DNA from 2 places in the Halobacillus naozhouensis genome. Region 1 is predicted to be linked to the other one. Evidence: riboswitches for the same ligand, from Rfam matches in the RefSeq annotation. Region 1 holds a riboswitch; the other holds the start of a gene.
The links. Region 1 has a riboswitch for glycine ahead of gcvT (glycine cleavage system aminomethyltransferase GcvT). Riboswitches for the same ligand answer to the same signal wherever they lie in the genome.

Region 1 (4,398 bases):
CTATTTGACCAAAGAAGTTAGGATACTGTAAGACAACACTAGCTGTGTCCTCATCCAACTCCCTCTCAATTTGGTTAAGATCCGTAACGCCATCTTTATGGTCTATCTCAACGATTTCCACTCCTGGTCCTTTAACGTAAGAGTGAATGACCTCCATAGATTCCGGATGGATAGCTTTTGAGACTAGAACTTTTTTCTTTTTCGTTTGCCCGGCAGAAACATTAACTGCTTCAGCGAGCGCAGTACCCCCGTCATACATAGATGAGTTGGCTACGTCCATTCCGGTGAGCTCACAAATCATCGTTTGAAATTCGAAAATCGCCTGAAGCTCTCCTTGAGAAATTTCTGGTTGATAAGGTGTATAGGCCGTATAGAATTCGGATCTGGAAATCACATGATCTACGATAGATGGAATATAGTGATCATATACCCCGGCCCCTAAAAAAGAAGTATGTGACTTCACATTAACGTTTTGTTCTGCAAGTTGAGTAAGTTCTTTCATTAAAGCAAATTCATTCTTTGGCTCTTTGATATTTAACTCGCCTTTATAGCGAATATTTTCCGGAATGTCAGCAAATAACTCATCTGTTGATGTAATACCGATCGTCTCCATCATCTGTTGTTTATCACGTTCTGTCATAGGTAAATAACGGAATTCCATGACTCTTCCCCCTTATGGCTTATCGTTTATAAAAAGGTGTAGCGACAACTTTTGCCTGTAATTTTCGTTTACGAACCTGAACGGTGACTTCTGTCTCTTCCGTCGTGTAATCAGTATCCAAAAGTGCAAGACCCACATTCTTACCTAACGTAGGTGACTGAGTTCCCGTTGTAACAAATCCGATGATCTTATCCCCATCCAATACTTCATAATTTGTACGCGGGATACCTTTATCGATCATTTCAATACCGACTAGTTTTCGGCTTGTTCCTTCCTCTTTTTGCTTTTTCAATACTTCTTTGCCGATAAAATCTGCATCTTTCTTCACTCGAACTGCAAAAGAGAGACCTGCTTCGATCGGAGTGATTTCTGGACTTAATTCTTGTCCATACAATGCCAGGTTCGCCTCAAAGCGTAGTGTATCCCGGGCTCCCAAACCGATCGGCTGTACACCGGCTGCTTCCCCTTTCGACAAAATAGCCTGCCACAAAGCTGGGCCAGACTCAGCAGGGAGATAGATTTCAAAACCGTCCTCCCCCGTATATCCCGTGCGTGAAACGATAGCTTTATCCTCCACGCCTTCAAAGGATACATCCTGCAAGAAGCGGAAAAATTTAATAGAAGAAAGGTCGGCTTCGGTCAATTGCTGCAGCGTTTCTTCTGCACGCGGTCCTTGAAGAGCAAGCTGAACGTAATCATCAGACACATCCTCAACGGTAACGTCCCCTCTCTGATGATCCTTAAGCCATTGCACATCTTTATCGCGGTTAGCCGCATTGATGACGAGCAGATATTCGTTGGCATCAAGCATATAAACAATTAAATCGTCTACTGTACCGCCGTTCTCATAACACATAATTGTGTATTGTGCTTTACCTGGTTCCAATTTTGACACATCATTCGTTAACATGCCCTGTAAATAATTCAGACTATCTTTCCCTTTCACCATTACCTCACCCATGTGAGACACATCAAATAAACCTGCCTTAGTTCGTGTTGCTTCGTGCTCTTCTTTAATGCTTGTAAATTGAACGGGTAAATCCCATCCGCCAAAATCGATCGTTTTTGCTCCTAATTTCTTATACTCAGAATAAAGTGGTGTTCGTTTCAATTCAGCCATCCTATCACTCCTCCAAGAACTAATTAAGCATAAAAAAGAGACTCTACCGCTTTTTACGGGAGTCCCTGTCCATTCACCAGAAAGTTTCACGCTACCCTGACGTCGTTGTCAAAAATAGTCGCTTGCTTCTTGGGTGGTTTACTATATGTAAACACTCTCCAGAGCTGCGTCCTACAGAGGTCTTTTTGCCTGAGAGATTCACAACTCTAAATTGTTTGCTCCTTCGGCGCTACATCAGTAGTCTCTCCCCCTGCAGTCATTCGCAATTAGTATTTTATTAGATTAATTTGGGCATACTAACCTGTAAAGTTCATACGACAAACTCTCTTAATTTTCAGGTTCATTATACCATAGCGTTGCAAAAGAGCGAATGCAGAATTCGAATTTATATGAATTCTTTTGATAATTCCCTCCAGGAGGTGGATCCGATGGTAGAAATTCTACACGATCAAGACTATATAGAAACGCTTTCCAACAACCTTTCTCAGCCAGATTCTTTATGTTCATGGGACGAATTTAAGCTCGGGTACAAAGCTTTACAATACCGGTCAGTTCCTGAGTTTAATGGTGTACTCTCGACGAAACATTTACCCCATGTAGACTTTCTAGACCATCAAATTCAAGCATGTGAGAAGGTTATCCATGAAATGAACGGAAGAGCTATCCTAGCCGATGAGGTTGGTTTAGGAAAAACTCTTGAGGCCGGACTTATTCTAAAAGAATACATGATCAGAGGAATGGCTAAAAAGGTCTTGATTCTAACACCGGCCTCTCTCGTCAATCAATGGGTACAAGAATTAAATGAAAAATTTTACATCCAGGCCGCAACGCCGAGAAAGAAAATGGCTGCCTGGTCAGATTGGGACATAACCGTCACCTCAATTGATATGGCAAAACGTGAAAATCATAAAGAGGAAATTCTGTCTATCTCCTACGATATGATCATCATTGATGAGGCTCATAAATTAAAAAATCATCAGACAAAAAATTATCAATTTGTTAAACAGTTAAAGAAAACATACTGTTTGCTGTTAACAGCAACACCCATCCAAAATAATTTAAGTGATTTATTCAATTTAGTTTCTATTCTTAAGCCTGGATATCTAGGTGATTTAGCAACATTTAAAAAGAAATACCGCAAAACCTCACTCGATCACTCAGAGTCGCATCAGCACATCCACTCTCTGTTAAGTAAACTGATGATTCGAAACCGAAGGAAGGATACTGGATTAGATTCTTCAAAACGACATGTGACTAATGTTCGACTCACATTCACAGATGAAGAAATGGACATGTACGAAAATCTGGCAGCCTTGAAGTCTAACTCTCCTTCTTTTACCTGGCTGACGTTGGCCAAGGAGCTATGCTCTACTAGAGAGGCCTGCTTTATGTCTCTGCAATCCATGCAAAATAAACAAGAAGACGAATCACCATTATTAGCTGACCTTATCGAAAAGCTTGGGACACTCCCACACCACATTAAAGCAAAACGTGTTGTTGAGATTATGGAAAAGTCTGAAGAAAAGTTTATTATTTTCACAGAATACCGGGCCAGTCAGTTTTATTTACAGTGGTATTTACAGCAGCACGGAATTACCTCCGTTCCCTTTAATGGTAAATTCAAAAAAAGTAAACGTGACTGGATGAAACAGCTGTTTAGGACAAAAGCACAAGTAATGGTTGCTACGGAAGCTGGGTCTGAGGGAATTAACCTCCAATTTTGTAATAACATGATTAACTATGACTTGCCCTGGAACCCGATGCGTCTTGAACAACGAATTGGGAGAATTCATCGATTTGGCCAGGAGAAGGATGTTCACATTTACAATTTTGCGATTGAAAATACGATTGAGGATCAAATATTAAACCTTTTATATGAAAAAATTGAAATGTTTAAAACCGCTGTAGGAGATCTTGATAATATTTTAGAAAACATTCCTGGAGGGAACTTTGACAATCAGATTCAATCAATCATGAGTCAATCTGAGAGTCAGGGAGAGATGGATATTAAATTGAAAAACCTCGTAAGTTATGTTGAACATACTGTGAATGAGCGGAGGGAATTGAGTTGACATCAAGTACGTATTACCAATTTGCAAAAGACTTCTTTTCAACTCATGGGTGCAGCATCTTGGAAACATCAGAACGTTCCATGGAAGTACAGCTAACAAGTGACATGGATGAAGCACTAATGAATCGGCCGTTTTACTGGCATTATATGAAAAAAATGAACCGGGTTGGAGAAGCGATGAAGCTTACTTTTACAGATGGGCTTATGGAAGAGAATAATGGGATCCACCTGCATGCCGGAACACCAAAACTTCATCAAATGTACCAATTAGCCATTGACCGCTCTTATTCTACGAGACTTTATGAACACTTGTCCGCCTTGACCGTCAACCAACCCCTGCATCCATGGATGGTATTGAATATTAAAATCGTATATCGCGGAAAACAAACACGGGATGAAATATTGTCGGTCGGCTTAAACCTTATAAATGGTGCCCTGCTATCAGGGATGGTGGATAAAATTTGGGAGATTGATTTCTGCTCAACCGTGTCTGATTTTAGTTTTCCGATGACCCCTGTTGTGAGAATGGAAAGTGGATATCAGCGT
Region 2 (4,398 bases), 900 kb from region 1:
CAGCTGGAATACTCTATTTGTAAATCAGTGTTCTCACTTTTTTCTATTAACGTGTGGATTGTTGGTGAATAAACGAGATATTAATCAGAAAGTAGAAAACCAATTAAAAAAATTGGCGGAATCTTCATATCTTAAGGAATTAACTTCTTATGTAATAAAGGGTAAGACTTAGATTCATAAGTAATGGAGATAAGAAGGCAAGTATGATTTCTCCCAGCGTACAAGGTTTTTTGTGGCTAACAACGTTCCTTATTTTATACTCTTAGAACCCCAGTTGCTAACTTCTAACTTTATAAAAAAGAATTCCTCCTATCTTTACTATCGAAAGTTTAGGAGGGTGTCAAGAAGAACTAGGTTACTTTTTTATGAGCTCTCAATAATTTGAGAGCTTATTATTTTTGCTGAAGTGGACCATTTGTGGACCAAAAACATAATAAACTTTCAAAAGTCATCCTAATTAGTCTGATTTACAGTTCATAAAAACTGATATAACAGCGTTCTTTACTGGAACGTCTGAAGGCTTCCTACCCGGTCATTCACCTTGACAGGGTGGAGGTCGTTGGTTCGAGCCCAATCGGAATCATCCATCAAAGTGCCGGAATGGCGCGGTTTCCTAAAAAGGGGAGGCCGCGTCATTTCTTTTTATGGGAATAGGATTACATGGGCGTTACCCTCATTAACCTGGGTAGAAAATAAACCTCTCTTTCTGATATAAGCACGTTGAGGGTAACTCTGATTTGAATGAAACAAACACGAATGAATATGATTAACTCATTAAAAATATCCGTATTTGATCACAACTCCTTCACACCAACAAGGAAAGCGCTATCATTAGACTGGCGGGGAAAAATGTTTGGTTCACCCCTCTTGAGATGTTGAGCCAGATGATTTATAATCCAATAATACAATCTTTATTATTTTCAAAAAACGAACGATGTTTTTTGGATCTATTAATCTCATACTTTTACAAATGCATAGTTAGCTAGCGTTGATTGTTATGGGTCACACTATAACAGGAGCAATTTCTGGAGAGAATGCAATTCGTTGCATCGCCGAAGGGTTCACAATCTCAGGCAAAGGGACAGAAGAATAATAAATACTTATTTGTTATTCTGACATCTAAAGAGGCTGGGGACCCCCAATCTCTTTTTTTTATATTCTATATCGAATATAGAGGAGTTCTAAACAATTGAATGAGGGAGTTAGGATAACATGGAGAGAATTTATAATTTTTCAGCAGGTCCTTCCATACTGCCACTGCCAGTATTAGAGAGGGCGCAACGGGAATTAGTGAATTATGCTGATTCAGGCATGTCTGTGATGGAGTTAAGTCACCGGTCTGAATTATTTACAGAAATTATTACGGAAGCAGAGCGGCTGCTTCGGGAACTAATCGGGATCCCGAAGAATTACAAAGTATTATTTGTGCAAGGCGGAGCTTCACAGCAGTTTGCCATGGTGCCCATGAATCTTCTTAATAAAAGTGGAAAAGCGGATTATGTCAATACAGGGTCATGGTCGAAGAAGGCGATTAAAGAAGCTGAGAAATATGGTGATATTCGCGTCATCGCTTCTTCAGAAAATGCGAAATTTACGCATATACCGACTGTCGACAGCAGTATGATAGATCGAGAAGCCGATTATGTTCATATTACGACGAATAATACCATAGAAGGTACAGCTTTCCACGATATTCCTGATACGGGAGAAGTGCCACTTGTAGCGGATATGTCATCTAATATTTTATCTGAGGAATTAGATGTCTCTCAATTCGGACTGATTTATGCGGGGGCGCAAAAAAATATTGGTCCTGCTGGCCTGACCGTTGTGATTATTCGCGAAGATTTAATCGGGAAAACTCCAGAAAACTGTCCGGCCATGCTCAATTATGAAACGCACAGTGACAGCGGATCTTTATATAATACGCCGCCGACATTTGGAATTTATATGGCAAAATTGGTTTTTGAATGGCTCAAGCAAGCTGGCGGGCTTAAGGAAATGGAGCGTATGAACCGTGATAAAGCTCAAATCCTTTATGATTCCATTGAGAAGTCAGATCTGTTTACTTCTCCTGTAGATAAGGGCAGCCGTTCGATCATGAACATTCCATTTGTCAGTACGTCGGCTGAGGCAGATGCTGCTTTTATTAAGGAAGCTAAAGCGAAGGGGCTTGAGACGTTGAAAGGCCATCGTTCTGTAGGCGGCATGCGTGCCAGCCTTTATAATGCGATGCCGATAGAAGGAGTCGAATCATTGGTTACGTTTATGGAAGAATTTGAACATAAATATAAATAAAAGGGGAGATCAAAATGGGCACGGTAACGGTAAATCAGGTAAATACGATCAAAACGTTTAATAACATTGCACAGCGTGGCTTGGACGTATTCGACAAGGTGAATTATACAATAGATAATGAGAGTCAAAGTCCTGACGCGATTGTTGCTCGCAGCTATAACATGCATAATATGAAGTTTGACAAAAATCTAAAAGCCATTGCAAGAGCAGGGGCTGGTGTCAATAATATTCCCGTTGAAGATTGCACAGAACGTGGAGTCGTCGTGTTTAACACACCGGGTGCTAATGCGAATGCTGTAAAAGAAATTGTGCTGACCTCATTGATGGCATTATCTCGTAACCTATTTTCAGGTGTATCCTGGGCCAAGACGTTAAAAGGAAAAGGTGAAGAGATACCGAGTCTTGTGGAAACGGGTAAGAAACAATTTATCGGGCAAGAAATTAAGGGAAAGACTCTGGGTGTCATCGGTTTAGGAGCGGTTGGTTCTCTCGTAGCAAATGATGCACTGGACCTCGATATGGATGTGATCGGGTTTGATCCCTTTATTTCTGTCAACACAGCCTGGAATCTTTCACGCAATGTACAACGCGCGATGTCCATGCAGGAGCTGTTTGCTTATTCTGATTACATTACTGTTCATGTCCCATTAACGAAGGATACTAAGGACATGTTCAATGAAGAAACATTTAACACGATGAAACAAGGTGTAAACATTTTAAACTTTTCACGCGGCGGTTTGGTGAACGAAGAGGATATGGCTGCTGCCCTTGAAAGTGGTAAGGTTGGTAAGTATGTGACTGATTTTCCGAATGAAAATATCCTGGAAATGAAAAATGCGATTCCGCTTCCGCATCTTGGTGCCTCCACTAAAGAATCAGAGGAAAACTGTGCCATTATGGCGGCGCGTCAGGTTCAGGACTTTCTGGATACAGGAAACATTAAAAATTCAGTAAACTTCCCAAATGCATCTCTTCCTTATACAGGGAAGCGGCGTGTGACAGCATATCACCAAAACGTTCCAAATATGGTGGGTCAAATTACGTCTGCTTTATCCAATTACAACTTGAACATCGCTGATATGGTGAATAGAAGCCGAGAAGGTTATGCCTATACGATGATTGATATTGACAATGAAGTAAACGGGGATGTTCTTCCTGAATTAGCAGATAACATTGAGGGGATTGAAGGGATGGTTTCGGTCCGGATTATTTAAATAAGTAAAATTAATTGCCAGAACATTTATGCGCTTTTTGCAATAATGTTCTGGCTATTTTTGGGTTTGTGAAAGTTTTTGGGAGGCTAAACCAGGTATTTAAGAATCACGCTGGAAAAACTTCACTACAAGTTAACAAGGTGGTTCAAGAGATTTAAAAGTATTTCTTATAGATTTGCTCGGCAGTCCTTACGGCTATAGCTTGAGTGGTTAACGTTGGATTTGCACTACCCAGTCCATTGTTCAGGACACTGTTATCTGCTATAAACAATCGGTTGACTTGAAATGATTCACAGTTTTGATCAACAACATAACCCATTCTCATAGTACTCATGATATGAATCATCATACCGTCGGGCCAATCTGAATGGATCACTTTTCTTGCCCGAGCTTGAAGGAGAATGTCTGCTGCGATTTTTACTAATTTTCGTTTTTTTCTTAGTGTGTTTGTGGTCGGAGTATAGCGTATCGATGGGATGGGTCCATTTTCGTCAGGAGTTTCGGTTAAAACCGAGACGCCGTTTCTTATATCAACTTCGTCATCCGTACAAATTAGGATATTAAGAGAGGATTTATAATCTCCCATTAACTCTATTAATTCTTTCCCCATTACCCGTCCTTTTTGAATACCATATTGTTCCGACTGCGTTGCTCCTGATTTTCCTAACGCATAGGTAAAGCTTGCCATTAACCCTGGGCTGGTTCCAATGGTTTGAATAGATCCTAATCCGGGGTGATCTAACCTGGCACCTGATGTATGGCCGACAAAGGGATTAACCTCAGAACATCCCAGTATGGGGAGCAGATCTTTTTCATTAAAAATTCCAGTAACCATATCCATCTGATGATTCACTAGGCCCCGGCCAACCCATTGATTAACAGGCAGAGA

Region 2: another riboswitch for glycine. It lies ahead of serC (3-phosphoserine/phosphohydroxythreonine transaminase); the one in region 1 lies ahead of gcvT (glycine cleavage system aminomethyltransferase GcvT).

The regions. Positions count from the first base shown of each region.
Region 1 covers NZ_CP121671.1:2,396,436-2,400,833, forward strand. Annotated here, with positions in the region: gene gcvPA (aminomethyl-transferring glycine dehydrogenase subunit GcvPA) at 1-661, opposite strand, end outside; gene gcvT (glycine cleavage system aminomethyltransferase GcvT) at 681-1,781, opposite strand; glycine riboswitch at 1,845-1,945, opposite strand; glycine riboswitch at 1,949-2,041, opposite strand; gene P9989_RS12600 (DEAD/DEAH box helicase) at 2,210-3,853, shown strand; gene P9989_RS12605 (YqhG family protein) at 3,850-4,398, shown strand, end outside.
Region 2 covers NZ_CP121671.1:1,497,533-1,501,930, forward strand. Annotated here, with positions in the region: gene P9989_RS07865 (hypothetical protein) at 1-172, shown strand, start outside; glycine riboswitch at 1,016-1,095, shown strand; gene serC (3-phosphoserine/phosphohydroxythreonine transaminase) at 1,213-2,295, shown strand; gene P9989_RS07875 (phosphoglycerate dehydrogenase) at 2,310-3,509, shown strand; gene P9989_RS07880 (GMC family oxidoreductase N-terminal domain-containing protein) at 3,664-4,398, opposite strand, start outside.